3 regions of the Candidatus Thiodiazotropha sp. AKIB8 genome follow, and region 2 is predicted to be linked to each of the others. Evidence: predicted binding sites of a transcription regulator. Region 2 holds the regulator's gene; each other region holds the start of a gene.
The links. Region 2 encodes FliA, which starts transcription of late flagellar genes. Its sites were predicted from a motif close to GCTAAAGTTNNNNNNNNNNCNGCCGATA; they were not measured.
Positions count from the first base shown of each region.

Region 1: the regulator FliA is predicted to act here: its motif matches at 2,442-2,469, upstream of AC4IFB_RS08820 (methyl-accepting chemotaxis protein).
Region 3: the regulator FliA is predicted to act here: its motif matches at 2,015-2,042, upstream of AC4IFB_RS01445 (flagellin N-terminal helical domain-containing protein).

Region 1 is NZ_JBSYOO010000030.1:14,487-20,346, forward strand. It holds gene AC4IFB_RS08795 (UDP-2,3-diacylglucosamine diphosphatase) at 1-35, opposite strand, end outside; gene AC4IFB_RS08800 (peptidylprolyl isomerase) at 32-520, opposite strand; gene AC4IFB_RS08805 (peptidylprolyl isomerase) at 565-1,134, opposite strand; gene AC4IFB_RS08810 (c-type cytochrome domain-containing protein) at 1,390-1,770, opposite strand; gene AC4IFB_RS08815 (c-type cytochrome) at 1,943-2,260, opposite strand; gene AC4IFB_RS08820 (methyl-accepting chemotaxis protein) at 2,513-4,120, shown strand; gene cysS (cysteine--tRNA ligase) at 4,336-5,721, shown strand; gene AC4IFB_RS08830 (hypothetical protein) at 5,756-5,860, opposite strand, start outside.
Region 2 is NZ_JBSYOO010000022.1:2,555-8,414, reverse strand. It holds gene AC4IFB_RS04170 (protein-glutamate methylesterase/protein-glutamine glutaminase) at 1-29, opposite strand, end outside; gene AC4IFB_RS04165 (chemotaxis protein CheA) at 120-2,372, opposite strand; gene AC4IFB_RS04160 (protein phosphatase CheZ) at 2,444-3,178, opposite strand; gene cheY (chemotaxis response regulator CheY) at 3,205-3,576, opposite strand; gene AC4IFB_RS04150 (RNA polymerase sigma factor FliA) at 3,655-4,401, opposite strand; gene AC4IFB_RS04145 (MinD/ParA family ATP-binding protein) at 4,407-5,285, opposite strand; gene flhF (flagellar biosynthesis GTPase FlhF) at 5,272-5,860, opposite strand, start outside.
Region 3 is NZ_JBSYOO010000009.1:27,542-33,401, forward strand. It holds gene flgK (flagellar hook-associated protein FlgK) at 1-91, shown strand, start outside; gene flgL (flagellar hook-associated protein FlgL) at 95-1,000, shown strand; gene AC4IFB_RS01440 (hypothetical protein) at 991-1,251, opposite strand; gene AC4IFB_RS01445 (flagellin N-terminal helical domain-containing protein) at 2,160-2,933, shown strand; gene AC4IFB_RS01450 (flagellar protein FlaG) at 3,002-3,373, shown strand; gene fliD (flagellar filament capping protein FliD) at 3,414-4,769, shown strand; gene fliS (flagellar export chaperone FliS) at 4,821-5,246, shown strand; gene AC4IFB_RS01465 (flagellar protein FliT) at 5,288-5,608, shown strand; gene AC4IFB_RS01470 (cytochrome C assembly family protein) at 5,728-5,860, opposite strand, start outside.

The sequences.
Region 1 (5,860 bases), on a different contig from region 2:
AGGTGCAGATCAGAGATAAAGAGCTGATGGGTCACTCTGTGATTTCAGCCTTCTCAATGATGATATCTTCCACAGGCACGTCCTGATGTCCTGCCTGGGTAGTAGTGGCCGTGCCTTTCATCTGGGTCACCAGATCCATGCCTGCGACTACTTTGCCGAAGACACAGTAGCCCCAGCCATCCTGACCTGGATGATCGAGAAACTTATTGTTTGCAACATTGATAAAGAATTGAGCCGTTGCGGAATGAGGCTCCATGGTTCTTGCCATGGCGATAGTGCCAGTTTCATTGGAGAGTCCGTTTTTAGCTTCATTCTCAATCGGATCTCTGGTCTCTTTCTGGACCATTCCTGGAAGAAAGCCACCACCCTGGATCATGAAATTATCGATCACGCGGTGAAAAATTGTGCCGTCAAAGAATCCGTCCTGTACGTATTGTTTGAAATTTTCGCAGGTTTTGGGCGCTTTCTCTTCGTCCAGTTCGATTTGGATAGGGCCTAGGTTAGTTGTTAATGTGATCATCAGTTTTCCTGTCAGTTTCTTATGGTTGATTGGTCAGTAGCATTTCACTCGATGATGCTGACTTTTTCGATGGTAACCGTACTATTGGGCACATCCCGCATGCCACTGCTTACCCCTGTTGGCTGCTCAGCGATCTTGTCGACCACATCCATACCCTGGATGACTTCGCCAAATACAGCATAACCCCAACCATCACGGCTGGGATAGTCGAGGAAGCTGTTGTCTTTGTGATTGATGAAGAACTGGGCGGTGGCAGAGTGGGGTGCTGAAGTACGGGCCATGGCGATTGTGCCTTTTTTGTTTTTCAGGCCGTTTTTAGCTTCATTTTTAATTGGGCTCCGGGTCTCTTTTTTCTCCATGTCGGCGGTGAAACCACCACCCTGAATCATGAAATCTTTAATAACACGGTGGAAGATAGTCCCGTCAAAGAAGCCCTCCTGGATGTACTGCTTAAAATTTTCCACTGTTCCAGGCGCTTTATCCTGATTCAGTGAAAGTGTGATATCTCCCATCGAGGTCTTCATTAAAACCTTTACTGGTTCAGCCCACACATCGGTGGTCACTGCAAAAAGAAAAGTCAGGGATACTATCAGTGATTTATAGATTTTTTTCATAACATCCTCATGTTTAACGGTTCGAAAGCGGTTATGTGTTGGAAAAGGCCTGAGCCATTGCCGATTCAACAGGGGGTTTATTATTCAGGGTGCATGATAACGATTAAAAACCATCATAACAAAGGGGGGATCGTCAATACATTATGAAGCTATCTGCAAGCGTCGCAAAAAACAAAAAGCCCGTAAACCATGAGTGACTCAAGGTTTACGGGCTTTGGTGTATTCTTATCTACATAGTATCTAAAAGGGCGAGGATCAGTTGTCTTTCGCGCCCTGACTTATCCAGTGCTCAATTTTTGTGATCTCAGCTTCTGAGAGGGCTTCCTTACCATGGGGCATACGTATTGATGGATCCACTTTGCCAGAAACGAGACGATAAAATGAACTGGAGAGAGGATCTCCCGCAACAACTACAGGCCCAAACTTAGTTCCTTTCATCATGCTGGCATAGTCTTGGGTGATAAAGCCACTCGCTTCTGCGCCGGCACCACCAGCCAAATGACACTCAGTACAATATTTATCGATTATTGGCTTGATTTCAGATTTAAAACTGACCGGTGCCGGTCCGGCACTACAACCCACCAGCAATAGAGTTGAAAGGGTTGATAACAAAACCAGTGTTTTAGGTCTGAACATAGAGAACTCCTTAAGAATTATGCTTATTGTAGGCCTTGGCAAAGTACTATTGGTTTGCAGGACTACCTGAAAATTGCCAACCAAGGTTTAATTCGACTTCTGTCATTTATTTTATATTCTAGCTCAGGAAGTGGCGTCAGAAAAAACCGTTATTCAAACTGAACCACTTCTTCTATTTCAATGTCATGATCCATTCAATCACACCTTTTATCTTATCTTCGCTGGCTGGGCTGGGAGGCATCATTGCAGTGCCCCATACCAGGGCTTCACCAGGTTTGCTCCCGGATTTGACCTTGTTGGTCAGTCGGTCAACCGCTCCAGCGTCGCCAGCGTATTTTGCGGCGACATCCTTGAATGCCGGGCCAACCAGTTTTGCATCCACTTTATGGCAGCCTGAGCATCCGGACTGCATTGCCAACATTTCACTTGCATAAGCAGAGGGTGTTGCTACAGCAGCGGCTACGATTAAAGCATATGCGAATTTGCGCATCGGATATCTCCAGAATCATTTACTTAGGCAGTTCTGTCAAATTTTCCCAGTTATAAGGGGAAACTCTCTCAGGAGGTTCCTCTAAACTGCCTGGATTTAGTTGTGACAATCTATTTGTCGGGAGAAATTGAAGATTCTTTAGGATTTTAACAGCTACAACGGAAAGATATTTAGGATTAAAATTCAAGTGTCTGCACTATTTGCCGAAATATTATCCAGTAGTTAAACAGTTTAAATATTCTGGGTTGAGCAATGGCTAAACATATTTCTGTGCAGTGGAAGATAGTCACGCCAATGGCGTTGATATTCATCTTAATCATGTCAGTAGTAACCATTTATTCGGCTCAACAGCAAAAGGACAGGCTTTTGAGTCTATCGGAACATCAGATTTTTGATGTTCTGCATGGTTACCTGGATAGTCTGAACGCAATGATGTTTACCGGTACCATGGGTAACCGGGAACTACTGCGGGATAAAATTCAAAAACGCGATGGTGTGATTGAAGTTCGAATGTTGCGTGCTGAGGCTGTAAACAAGACATTCGGCGTCGGCTTCGATCATGAAAAACCCCTCGATGATCTCGATCGGCGCGCCTTGAATGGTGAGCAGATTATCCAGGTTGAAGAGGTGAAGGGTGAAAGGATTTTAACCATCATCGAGCCTTTCGCAGCGGTTTCTGACCGAAATGGTACTAATTGTCTGACCTGCCACCAAGTGCCGGAAGGGACTATTCTGGGAGCAGGGCGACTCAGTTTTTCCATGGGAGAGCGTGATAAGGCGATTGATCATGAACTGTTAGTAGGCGCTGGAATCAATTTTCTTGTCTTGATAATAGGGCTCTTCATAATCAGTGTGATTGTGCGCAAGGTCGTGATTAAACCACTGCATGGTTTAAAACAGACTATGGACCAGGTAGGTGCAGATTCTGATCTCCGTCCAAGAGTTACCTTGGGAGCAAATGATGAGTTTCGGGAAGTTGGGGAAGCGGTGAACAGTATGCTTGGCCAATTCCAACCGACCATCAATGATTTGGCCCATACTATGGATGGCTTGGCCAGTTCAGCAGAGAGAATGGCGCAGGTGACCAAGGTTACCCGAGATGGTGTCGATGAGCAGGAGAAAGAGACGGAGCAGCTGACAGTAGCCATTGGTGAGCTTACTGTTGCTGCAGAACGGGTGGCTCACAATGCGGCAGGCGCTGAACAGGCCGCTGCTGATGCCAAGAACAATGCCAGTGCAGGCGGCGAAGTGGTTACCCAGGTATCCAATTCAATTATCCGACTGGCCAAACGTGTCGATGACGCAGCAGATGTGGTCAAACGACTGGCTGAGGGAACTCAAAATATCGGCCAGGTTTCTGAATCGATAACTGCCATTGCGGAACAGACGAATCTGCTGGCCCTGAATGCAGCAATCGAGGCAGCTCGGGCTGGTGAACAGGGACGAGGCTTTGCTGTGGTTGCTGATGAGGTACGCAATCTCGCCCAGAGGACTCAGGAAGCGACCCACGAGATACAGGGGATAATTGAACAGTTGATCTCTTCATCTGATCAGGCGGTAAAAGTTATGGATGGAAGCAAGCAGGAAGCAGAGCAAAGTGTCTCTGACTCAAGCCGAGCCGGAGAGGCCCTGCAGCAGATTGCAAATGCTGTGGAGATGATCAGCGAGATGAATGCCCAGATCTCTACGGCTGCGTCTGAGCAGACTAGCGTCGCCACTGAGATCAACAAAAACATCATTGCGATCAGTGAAGTCTCCCATCAGACCGTAGAGGGAACCTGTCGCACACTCAAAGAGAGTGAAGAGGTTGCGCAGATCTCACAGAAACTCGATAAAATGGTTAGCCAGTTTAAAGTGTGACTGAGAACCACTACCCGGTTGGATTTTAGCAATCTCCGGGTGAAATAGATTGGTGGCTAAGCGGCCCGGCCGTACACGTAAGTGTCGGTCGGGCTTCTTTATTTATGGGATTAATAAAAGTTCTTTCATTACCCTGTCCAAATGATTGGCTATGAAGGCAACCCCCTTTTCGTTAATATGCCAGGGTTTCATCTCAGTAGGACAGGCTCGGAAATATGCTGACAATCTATAACGATCTCACCAATAGAAAGGAAACCTTTAAACCCCTGGAAAGCGGAAAGGCCAGCATGTACGTGTGTGGCATGACGGTATACGACTTGTGCCATCTTGGGCATGCCAGGGTGATGGTGGTGTTCGATGTGGTCTATCGATATCTCCAGGCCAGTGGCTACCAGGTCACCTACATCCGCAATATCACCGATGTCGATGACAAGATCATCAAACGTGCAAATGAGAAGGGGATACCCTTTACCGAACTCACTGAGCAGTTTATTCAGGCAATGCATGAGGATGCTGATGCCCTGGGGGTTTTACGTCCCTCAGATGAGCCTAAGGCGACCCAGCATATGGATCAGATCCTGGAGATGATTGAAAAGCTGATTGAGAGAGGGCATGCCTATGCAGCCGACAATGGTGACGTCTACTACGATGTACGCAGCTTTCCCGGCTACGGCAAGCTATCGGGTAAATCGATTGAGGATCTGCGATCAGGTGCCCGAGTTGAGCCAGGGGACGCAAAGCGGGATCCCCTCGATTTTGCGTTGTGGAAAGCGGCAAAACCAGACGAGCCTGCCTGGGATTCACCGTGGGGACGGGGTCGCCCTGGTTGGCATATCGAATGTTCAGCCATGTCGACCAAGGCACTGGGCAACAGCTTCGATATTCATGGTGGTGGTGCTGACCTGACCTTCCCTCATCATGAGAATGAGATAGCCCAATCAGAAGGAGCCACGGGACACCCCTTCGTCAACTATTGGATGCACAATGGTTTCGTGCGCATCAATGATGAAAAGATGTCCAAGTCTCTGGGTAACTTCTTCACGGTAAGAGAGATCCTTGAACGCTATAAAGCCGAAGAGGTGCGCTATTTCATCCTCACCAGTCAATATCGCTCACCACTCAATTATGATACTGAGCATCTGGACAATGCGCGGGCCGCATTGACCCGATTCTATAACGCGTTAAGGGGCCTGCCTCTTGTGAAAGCAGAAGGCGGAGAGGATTTCACTAACCGTTTTTACGCGGCAATGGATGACGATTTCAATACTCCTGAGGCGTTGGCGGTACTGTTCGACCTGGTACGGGAGATCAATCGAATAAAAGAGTCGGAAGCCGATTCTGCAGCCCCTCTTGGCGGTGTTCTTAGAGAGCTGGGTGGGCTTCTTGGTTTGTTACAAAGCGATCCGGAAACCTATTTAAAAGGCGGTGTATCAACAGATGACGGCCTCTCTGATGAGAAGATTAATGCGCTGGTACAGGCTCGCATCGATGCCAGAACAGCAAAGGATTGGGCTGAAGCTGATCGGATAAGGGATGAACTGCAGGATGCTGGGATTGCTTTGGAAGACGGACCACAGGGCACCACCTGGCGCAGGGGGTGAAGGATAACGGTGGGGCATGGCCCCACCCTACGCCTCATTCCGACATGGTGGTGCTACGCCCCACCAACAAAACCAGGTAGGGTGGGGCCATGCCCCACCAGCAAAACCAGGTAGGGTGGGGCCGTGCCCCACCAGCAAA
Region 2 (5,860 bases):
ACAATCAATACTCGCACTTTGGCGCCCATATTCCCTCTTAAAAACCACTTTAGTCTCAGAGACGGGCAGCAACCCAAGCTTTCTCAGCGTTATGCAACACCCCGTCAAAAACCGATTAATTAAAATTTCTTAACATTTTTTCGCATCAAACCAGGTACATCCATGATCAATGCGATTTTTCCATCACCTGTGATAGTGGCGCCAGCCATACCTTCAAGACCTTGCAGTAAAGCCCCTAAAGGCTTGATCACAACCTCCTCTTGCCCGATCAAATGATCGACTACCAAACCAACCTGCAAATTACCTACATTCACAATTACCACATGCCCATTGCCCTTCTCTTCAGTGGTCAGTGGGTTTTTGGGTCTCAGCCAGTTTCGTAGATAGAACAACGGTAGCGCACGCTCTCTTACCATGATGGTCAGTTGCCCATCAACAACATGGGTACGCTTGAGATCGAGATTAAAGATCTCCACAACACTGGCTAAAGGTAGGGCGAAAGGTTGATCGTTCAGCAACACCATCAGGGTCGGCAATATTGCCAGGGTCAATGGCAGTTTGATGATAATGATACTGCCTTGTCCCCATTCCGAGTCGATCTCAACTGAACCGTTCATCTGGGCAATACGTGTCTTTACTACATCCATTCCAACACCGCGCCCCGAAACATCGGAAATCTCAGTCTTGGTGGAAAAACCGGGTGCAAAAATCAGGTTAAAACACTCCCTATCATCCAACCTGGCAGCTGCATCAGCATCCATCATGCCCTTTTCAACAGCCTTCTCACGTAATACGTCAGGATCCATCCCCTTACCATCATCGGCAATAGAGAGCAGAATATGGTCGCCTTCCTGTGCAGCGGACAGTACCACGGTACCCCGTCTGGGCTTTCCTTTTTGCTCACGTTCTTCCGGCTGTTCGATACCATGGTCGACTGAATTTCTCACCAGATGCACCAGGGGATCGGCTAACGCCTCGACCAGGTTCTTATCCAGATCGGTATCTTCACCCTGCATCTCCAGGTCGATCTCTTTTTTAAGGCTACGAGCCAGATCCCGCACAACACGGGGAAAACGACCGAAAACTTTTTTGATCGGCTGCATGCGGGTTTTCATCACTGCCAGTTGCAGATCCGAGGTCACCACATCGAGATTACCCACTGCGTTCGATACTTGTTCATCATTCAAAGTCGCTTTCAACGTCGCCAGGCGATTACGAACCAGAACAAGCTCACCGACCATATTCATAATATCGTCGAGGCGTTGGGTATCCACCCGAACAGATGTCTCTGCCGGTGGTTTGTTTGCCTGTGGAGGCTTAGCCCCTTTTGCAGCAGGTTTTGCGGAAGCTTTCGCTTTCTTTTCTGCAGCAGCTTTGGGCTCGGACTTGGCAGCAGGCTTGGGAGCCTCTTTTGGAGCAGGTGCTTTTTTAGCCGCTGCAACTTTCTTTTTCGCCACAGCTTTCTTTTTCGCTGCAGGTTTTGCCTTTGGTGCTGCAGGGGCCTCCTGCTTTACCTTTTTCGGATCGAATTTACCCGAGCCGTGAATCTGGTCGAGAATATTCTCAAACTCATCCTCAGAGATATCATCGCTGGCATTTCCTGCCGCTTTTTTCTTCTCAGGCTCACTGTCTGCTACTTTATTGGGATCGAATTTGCCCTTGCCATGGATCTGATCAAGGATATTCTCGAACTCATCTTCTGAAATATCATCCGAATCAGCTTTCTGACTCTTTTCATCTGCTTTAGGTTTACCGGTAAACTTCCCCTTACCGTGGAGATCATCCAATAGCGATTCAAATTCATCCTCAGAGATATTGTCACTTGCGGCAGTAGTCTCAGCTGGTTCCTGGATGGCATCAAGAAGCTCTTCGAATTCGTTTTCACTCAGATCTTCCGTCTCTGCCTCGGAATCAGCCTGCGCCGGCTCTTCAACCGCCTCGACAGCTTCCTCCTCAACCTCTTCCTGCTCCTCTTCCTCACCTTCGGGCACAGCAAATGTATTCAGGCGTTGAATGAGACTGGGTTCGGCATGATCGGGCATGACCCCCTGGCGCACATCATTGAACATCGCATTCACGACATCCAGCACTTCAAGCACCGAATCCATTAAATCCGGCCCTACACTGCGCTGACCTTGGCGCAGGATATTAAATACGTCTTCTGCGCGGTGACAAACCTCAACCAAAGGATCAATGGTGAGAAAGCCTGCGCCACCCTTGATGGTATGGAAACCACGAAAAACGGCGTTGAGCAGATCAAAATCGTCAGGTTGCTGCTCAAGGTCGACCAACTGCTCACTAAGCAGCTCAAGAATTTCTCCTGCCTCGACCAAAAAATCCTGAAGGATTTCGTCGTTGACATCGATGCTCATCTAACACTCCCGGTAACACTACCGAATATTGCCATTCTTATTGACTGATATATCGGTCTAAACCTGAATAACTAAAATCCAAGGCTGGAGAGCAGATCATCCACGTCATCCTGACTGGTCACTTGATCCCCTTGATCGAGACCTGGAATCGCCGGACCGGCCAACTCTTCGTTACTCTTCTTCTCGCTCCCTTCGTCAAACTTATCGCCCGTAATGCGGACCAACATTACCAATTTCTCTTCAACATCGTGAACCAGTGTGATCACCTTACGGATAATCTGGCCGGTGAGATCCTGAAAGTCCTGAGCCATTAGCACGTCAGAGAGGTTTTTATGCAGACTGGCGGCATCTTCTTTAGATTTGGCGAGATATTCAGACAAAGAAAGACTCAGATCCTTAAAGTCATCCTTATTCAGCATACGAGAACGCAATCGCTCCCACTGCTCCAATAATTCAGCGGATTGGGATTCAATGCCTTCAACCAACGGCATACTCTTTTCAACCGCTGTCAGGGTACGATCCGCAGATTGCTCAGTCATTGTAATGACATAACTGAGCCGTTCTTTGGCATCAGGTATTTCAAAACTGGTCATATCGTTGATGCGTGCATCGAGTAGAAACCCGTTGATCGCATCATGCAGCTCGCGTGTCAAACGACCGACTTCAAGAAACAGTTGATCATTATTTGTAGGAGTGGTCAGTGCTGCGATCAGCCTTTCAGACTCCTCTTCATCGCCTGATTCCAAACTGCTGACCAACGCTTTGGCTGTATCTAAACGCAGCTGGTTATCCTGTTGTTGCCCCATAGTGAGAAACTCCCGGAGAAAAAAGGTTAACCCACGCGTTCAAAGATCTTACCGATCTTCTCTTCCAGGGTGGTTGCGGTAAAGGGCTTTACAACATAACCGTTGACGCCTGCCTGGGCCGCCTCAATAATCTGCTCGCGTTTAGACTCAGCTGTCACTAGAAGAACTGGCAGGCCAGCCAGTTTCTCATCTGCTCGCACAGCCTTCAGTAGATCGATACCCGTCATGCCAGGCATATTCCAGTCTGAGACGAGAAAATCGAAATTCCCGCTCTGCAACATGGGCAATGCAGTCAAGCCATCGTCTGCCTCCTGGGTATTGTTGAAACCCAAGTCTCTCAGCAAGTTTTTGATAATTCGCCGCATTGTGGAGAAATCATCCACAATGAGGATCTTCATATTTTTGTCCAATGCTTACTCCCTCCTGTATTTTTTACCGGTCATCTCCAATCACGGCATCTACAGGCCAACCAATTACTACTCTTCTTCGTGCACTAGTGAGAGCCATTCTGTCAGTCTAGAGCGCAATCGCAAGGTTGCCTGACTGTGTATCTGGCAGACCCGAGATTCACTGACACCCAACACATGCCCGATCTCCCGAAGATTCATTTCATCGTCATAATACATAGCGATCACCAATCGCTCCCGTTCAGGTAAACTGGCTATAGCCTCAGCCAGCGCCTTCTTGAAGGCATCCTTCTGCAAACCCTCAAAGGGGCTGTCCATCGGGCCTTCACGGGAAGCCGGAAAGCCATCACTGACTGCTGTCAATTCATCCAGACTGAATATCCGGCATCCGGTTGAGTCCTGCAGGATCTGATGATAATCCTCCAGGCTCATCTCAAGCGCCTGCGCCACCTCGATATCCCGAGCATCTCGACCCTCGGTGTTTTCGATTTCTCGCATCGCCTCGGCCACCATGCGTGCCTTACGATGCACAGAACGTGGCGTCCAATCACTACGCCTGATCTCATCCAGCATGGCCCCCCTGATGCGGATACCCGCATAGGTCTCAAAACTGGCACCCTGAGTGGGATCATAGTTTTTGCTTGCTTCCAGCAAACCCAGCATACCTGCCTGGATCAGATCATCCGATTGCACATTAGGTGGCAATCGATTCATCAAATGATAGGCGATCCTTTTGACCAGCCCTGCATGCTGGTTAACCAAGTCATTGTAGCTCTGCTGCTTTTGCACGGCGGTGTATGTCGCTAAACCGTTCACCGTCATTACTCCCCATATTGGCTTGAAAATTGGATCAGGCGTTCGACAAAAAACTGCAGATCACCACTGACTCCAGTTGGTACAGGCCAGTTATCGGCCTTCTTGGCTAAATTCTTGAACGCCTGCGCTACTCTCGATCTCGGAAAGGCCTCAACCACCGGTTTTTGACTCTTCACCGCTTTCCTGAGCTGCTCATCATACGGAATACTGCCCATGTAGCTGAGCATAACATCCAGATACTGATCAGTAACCCGACACATCTTGTTGTACAGATCGCGTCCTTCCTGAACAGTTTTGACCATATTGGCCAGTATACGAAAACGACTGATACCATGCTCTCGATTTAATAGTTTAATTATGGCATAGGCATCTGTAATTGATGCTGGCTCGTCACAGACAACCACAATCTGCTCCTGAGCCGCCCTGCTAAAGCTGATTACCAAATCAGAAATACCTGCTGCAGTATCGATCAGCAATATGTCCACATCATTGGCCAGCTCACTAAATGCATGAATCAATCCTGCATTTTCTGCTGGTGACATCTCCGCCATGTGCTGAATACCAGAGGCGCCCGGTACAACCCGCAAACCCTTTGGCCCGGTGACAATGATATCCTCAAGGGAAGCTTCACCCCGCATCACATGGGAGAGGTTTAGTTTAGCATGTAATCCAAGTACCACGTCCAGATTAGCCAAACCCATATCCGCATCCAACAGCATCACCCGCCGTCCCATTTCGGAGAGGGCAATCCCCAGGTTGGCGGAAATATTGGTTTTACCCACGCCCCCCTTGCCGCCAGTAACAGCAATTACTCTAACAGGTTCTGGGTTAACCATCCTACGTAGTCCGGTTGCCTGGTCTTCGATATGTTCAGACATTTGCATGTTCGCTCATTCCTCCGAAGGCCATAGCCAGATACTCCTCATCGGGTTGATGTTCTGTCTGTTGCGTCATTTCAACAGCCTGTCTTATTAGTACTTCGGATCGGGCAACATGAATATCTTCAGGCACCCGCTGGCCATCAGTGGTAAACGCCAGGGGAAGCCTAGCTTCCAGTAACGCAGAAAACACACCACCGAGGGAGGCGGCTTCATCCATTTTTGTCAGGATTGCAGCCACAGGTGAGATAGCACCAAATGAACGAATCGCGTGAGTCAGAGCGCTACGCTGTGTAGTCGCTGAGAGTGTCAGTAAGGCCTTCACCGGATGATTACCCTGATTCAAGAGCGCTAGACGCTCTGTCAATTTCAGATCCCGTTGACCCATTCCTGCTGTGTCGATCAATACCAGGCGTTTTTCTGCAAATGCATGCAGAGCACTACTCAACTCCTCAGGGGAAGTGACGCTGCGAACAGGCACATCCAGAATTTGACCATAGTTCTGTAACTGTTCCTGAGCACCAATGCGATAGCTGTCCGCTGAAATCAGTGCCAGATGGCGATTACCATGGCGTAGACAA
Region 3 (5,860 bases), on a different contig from region 2:
TCAGTTCCAGCAGTCCTATCAGGCATCAGCACAGGTTATTTCAGTGGCCAGCACCCTGTTTGATACGCTGCTTAGCGCAGTCAGGAGATAAGGGATGGATAGAGTTTCAACATCAATGCTATTTGATCGGGGTGTCTCCAGTATGCTGGAGCGGCAGTCTGCACTAAGTCGTGCGCAGCTGCAGATCTCATCTGGCAAACGTATCCTGACCCCGCGTGATGATCCGCCAGCTGCTGCTCAGGCACTTAATCTCCGCACCGCCATCACCCAGGTGGAGCAGTATCAATCCAATTCTGACCGGGCTCGTGCCAGGCTGGATCTGCAGGAAGCGGCCCTGAGCGGCGTGGATGAAATTTTACCCAGAATACGTGAGTTGGCATTACAAGGTCAGAGTGACACCTACAACCTGGCGGCCAGGCAGGCGATTGCACAGGAGTTAAGGCAACTCAATGATGAGATGATGGCCCTGGCAAATACCAGGGACAGTGATGGTGAATATATATTTGCCGGATATAGTGCAGATTCGATTCCGTTCAGCAATCCAGCGGATGGTGTGTTTGCCTATTCAGGGGATATGGGTAGTCGTAGCTTACAGATTTCAGCAACCCGGCAGATTCAGGATCGTGAAAACGGTTACGATGTCTTCATGAATGTCACCACCAGTACCGGTACTCGACGGAACTTGTTTGAGACTGTGCATGGCATCATCGCCGGTCTGGAAGCGGATGCCCCCAATGGGGTATTTGTTGAAGACCTGACTGCCGCCCAGGAGCAGATTGTCTCAGTTCGTGCACGCGGTGGCGCGCGTCTGAACAGTATTGAAGATCAATCAAGAGTCAATGAAGATTTTATGTTCACCATGAAGAGCTCTCTGTCAGAGATAGAGGATATCGATCTGGCTGAAGCAATCAGTCGTTTCGAACAAGACCTTCTGGCACTGCAGGCGGCTCAACAGACCTTTAACAAAGTGCAGGGTCTGTCGCTCTTCAACTACCTCTGATTCTCTCGATTGTTTAAAAGAGATTGCACTGGTCTAGGGGGGGGCTGTATCAGAGGCAAGCCCTTGATGACAACCTCTACTGTCCCATTCAGCTCCTGTTTAGATCTACCCTGCCTGACCAGAACAGCAATATCATACAGTAGTGACAACAGGTAGCTGGCCAGTTCATCCGGTTCTGTCTGAGTCGATATTCGAGCCTGCTGCTCCGATTCGAAGAGTCTGGAGAGGGATTGCTGTGTCGCTGGCCCCATATCCTGTAGTGATGATGAAGCTGTTTCGAATGTGGACGGGCAGAGTGGTGCGGCAGGGCCAGCACCCTACAGATCACAATTCCATTAACCTGGCGACTTATATTCCCTCGTTGAATAAGAGGCACACTGTACAAGGATTGGTAGGGTGGGGCCATGCCCCACCAAAAGCCAGAACGGAGCGTAGGGTGCTGGCCCAGCCGCACCATTAAAAATGCCATCTCAGACGCTATCCATTCAAATATCATGTCATTAAAGCTTGCCCCCTCTCTTTATTGTCATCAGGCTACATACAGTTTCGCCCTCATGTGCAAGTCACTTTGCTGGTTCACATGCTCCATCGTGGGAACGAGGCCACTCACGCGATGCATGGAGTAACAAGCAGGCCAGCTGATCGGATTTGCCTGCGCTTCTCACTCGTGTCGAAACGACATAGCAAGAGGCATACTGTCGAGGTTGGTGGGCTGGGGTTAGGTCCCGTCACAATGGCTGAGTGGTAGAGCAAAGTAGGTGATTAGGGCTAATTTAGGATGAAAGTGGCGGTAACTTTGTACTATTTTCAACCTATATGGGGGGACATGGTGCCACTCTACAGGCCTGATTTTGCCAGTAGCCGGCAGATTTTGCCGGCTGATATCCAAGGAAGCTAAAGCATAGGATGTTATTTCCTTGCTTAATGTTTTGGCTATTATCAAAAAGTATAATAATTACAACTAGATAGGGTTGGTGTGTCTGAGCGCTGCCTAATTCGTAAAAGAGAACTCAGGTTAAAGGTTTTACCCTCAAGGCCGTTACAAATAGCGGAGGCGGTAAATACCAAAATTGAATGGTATATCCGCCAAATGCAAACGACCGATGATAGAGCGCTTAACCACAGACGCCATTATCGGTTTAGATAGAGGAATTAGATCATGGCAATCACAGTCAACACTAATGTATTCTCCCTTGCCGCTCAAAAGAATCTGGGAAGAACACAATCCACTCTTGAAACTTCCGTTCAACGTCTCTCATCCGGTCTTCGTATCAATATGGCGAAAGACGATGCCGCCGGCCTCGCTATCGCACAGTTGCAGAATGCTCAGGCACGTGGCTTAACCGTCGCTCAGCGTAACATCGCTGACGGTACATCCTTCCTGAACGTAGCCGATGCAACCCTGCAGAGTGTGAGTGACATGATTCAGCGTCAACGTGAACTCTCCGTGCAAAACGGCAGTGGTCTCTATACCGCTGCACAGCAGGCTTTGATGTCTGTTGAATTCGATGCTCTGACCGCTGAGATCACTGCATCACTGGGCCGTGCAACTTTTAACGGCTCAGCAGTCTTCGGCGGTGGCGGCACTATCGTTGTCGGCGCGAATACCACTGAGACCATCGACATCTCTGTTGCCGCATTGGCCGCACGTACCGCAACAATCTCTAATACTGCTACAGCGGACGCTGACCTGAACACAGTTGCTACAGCTTTAGCTAATATCGGTGGTCTGCAGAGTCGTCTTGAACAGGCCGGCCGAGTTGCCGCCAGTATGGAAGAGGCACAATATGCTGCCGCTGGACGTATCATGGACGCTGACTTTGCTCGTGAAACAGCAAAATTCACCAGCTCTCAGGTCATTCAGCAGGCAGGTGTTGCCGCCTTGGCACAGGCTAACTCGCTTCCACAGCTTGCATTGAGCCTGCTGCAGTAAGGTAGTTTCCAGGGGCGGGATCCGCCCCTGGGTGCTAAACTTGAAATAACTAGCTTAGGGTAATGAATATGCCAAACGTAATCGCAGATTTGGCCAATCAATACGCCTATAAACGTGAAGTTTCCAGTACTGAGAGCAAGGTCAGTGATACAAAATCGGCACCAAATCCAGAGCAGGCTCAACAATCTGTAAAAGAGCCACAATCGATTGATACTACCGAGTTAGTCAGCAAGGTTGAGAATTTAAACCAACTCGTAAATCGGAATTTGGAATTCAGTGTTGACGATGAAACCGGGCAACAGGTACTACGAGTCATCGACTCCGATACAGGAGAGGTGGTTCGACAGATACCACCGGACCAGATCTTGCATGTAATATCTCAGGTGCAAAAGGTAGAGGAAGGGATGCTTCAAGGTGTGTTATTGGATGACAGTGTTTAACTAGAGGTATTGCTCTCCTGCATAGAGGGGCAAGAACGACATGACAATAGGTTTTTCTGGCATAAGCACAGGGTCTGACTGGAATTCGATCATCAATCAATTGTTGGTTGTCGAGAGTCAGCCCCTGACTACGCTTCAATCTAGAGATCGGGATCTCGATGAGAAGATCAGTGATTTCGGTCTTGTCAAAAGTGCTATAGATACCTTCCGCACCACTGTGGAAGAGTTGACGAGTTCCAGTGGTTTTGCCGCCTTTACTTCCACCTCGACTGATGAGGCTGTGGTTACGGTATCGACAGATACTGCAGCAGTCCCGTCGAGCTATGACATTGTGGTCAGTCGGTTGGCGAGTCGTGACAAACTTGCTTCATCCGCTTATACAGATGCTCTCACCGCTGTCGGTACTGGTACCTTGTCTATAACAGTTGATGGCAACACCATGGATATCACCCTGGATGGAACCAACAACACCCTCACTGACTTGCGTAATGCCATCAACAGTGCAAATGACAATCCAGGTGTGACGGCGTCGATTCTTAATGAGGAGGGTGGCAGCCGATTGATCCTCACCAGTGAGGAGTCGGGTCTGGCCAATGCCATCACAGTTAGTGTAGCGGATGGCGATGATGGGAATAATACAGATGCCAATGGGTTATCAAGACTATTTCATATCGGGGTAGGTGGCGACGGATTGGCAGAGCAAGTGGATACGGCTGATGATGCGTTGCTGACCATTGATGGATTTACTATCGAGAGTGCTTCAAATAACGTCACGGGTGCCATCTCTGGGGTAACGCTCAATCTCGCAGCGGAAGGATCTTCCTCTATTAATATAGCTAGGGATAACACCCAGATAGAGGAGAAGATTGGCGGATTTGTGGATGCATACAATACGCTGCTGTCTCAGATTGACGATCTGGAAGAGGGGGCACTGGCGAACGACAGCACCCTGCGAAGGGTCCGTCAGGGCTTTGTCGATGTCATCAATCAGGTAGTGGATCTTAACGGTGCAAATGCCTATCTATTTGAGATCGGTATCACCAGGGACAGATATGGCACTCTTTCTGTTGATAGTGCTGAATTATCTACCGCCTTGGCCGATGACTTTAATAGAGTGACCCAAATACTCTCGGAAGAGACAACTGGCTATGCCAGCCGTTTCTTTGCTTATGCTGATCAGTTGAATGATGTCGGTGGTGTCCTTGATATCAAAGATGAGACCCTGAATAATCAGAAAACTGCACTTCAGACTCAGATTGATCGTCAGGAGTTACATTTAGAGACCTACGAGGCCATGTTGATCCAACAGTTTGCTTCTCTGGATCAGACTATGGCGGTATTAACCAGTACCAGTGATTATCTGACTAATCAGCTTTCGGCTTTAAATAAATCCTAACAATGACCTCAGTTGTAATTGTTGAACATAAATGAGCTGCCAAAAGGTAGAATGATGGTAAAAAATTCGGCTATTAACAGTTATCGTCAGGCCGCCTCCTCTGAGGCAATGTATGCAACACCGTTCCGGCTTGTACAGATGCTCATGAACGGCGCACTCGACGGAATGTCGAATGCCAGGGGGTCGATAATTCGGAAGGAGCACGAAGCTCGTAATAATGAGATCAACTGGGTTATTTCAGTTATTGATGCCTTGCGCGGTGCTTTGGATTTCGAACAGGGTGGAGAGATCGCCACCAATCTGGATATGCTCTACGACTATATGATAAGAAGGCTTTTTACGGCGAATGTAGAGCAGGATGTTGAGGCTCTGGATGAAGTGACTTCACTTTTAAAAGAGGTCAAGACCGCTTGGGATGCCATGCCGGAAGTGATTCAGAACTCACCCAGTATAAAAGACACTGTCAAGCAGCTGTAATCGATTGTTTATATCTCAAACGATACCATTGTGATCATATTGTGTCTAAGCTCCAGCAGAACCTTACCCAGGCACTTGAGTTAAGCCAACGGATTGTTGATCTGGCTCAGGAGTCGGCCTGGGCTGAAATGGAAGAGGTGGATCGTCAGCGTAAGCCTGTTCTGGAATCTCTCTTCAGAGATGCCGAATTCAAGATCAATCCAGATAACTATCAACTGCAGATGCAGAAGATTGTTGCACTCAATGAGCAGGCTTTAACCCTTTGTGCTGATGCCAAGGGAGAGCTAAAACAAAAAAGCCATACCCTTAAGTTAGGCAAAAATGCAATCTCCGCCTACCAAAAGAACTCATTTGATGAATGATCCAGTAGCCTGGTTATTAACTCCCCTGTGTTTTTATGATTGAGTCAATTGCCTTAGCTGTTGAGTATTGATCAGATACCGATACATGTCAGCTGACGGGCAATAGATCGAATCAGTGCTTATCCCAAAATTAATTCTATAACCACTTTAGTACCAAAGTAGGCCAGCATCAGCACAACAAAGCCGCTTAAGGTCCAGATCAGGGCTTTCTGCCCACGCCAGCCGAAGCGGTAGCGACCCCACAGTAGGGTT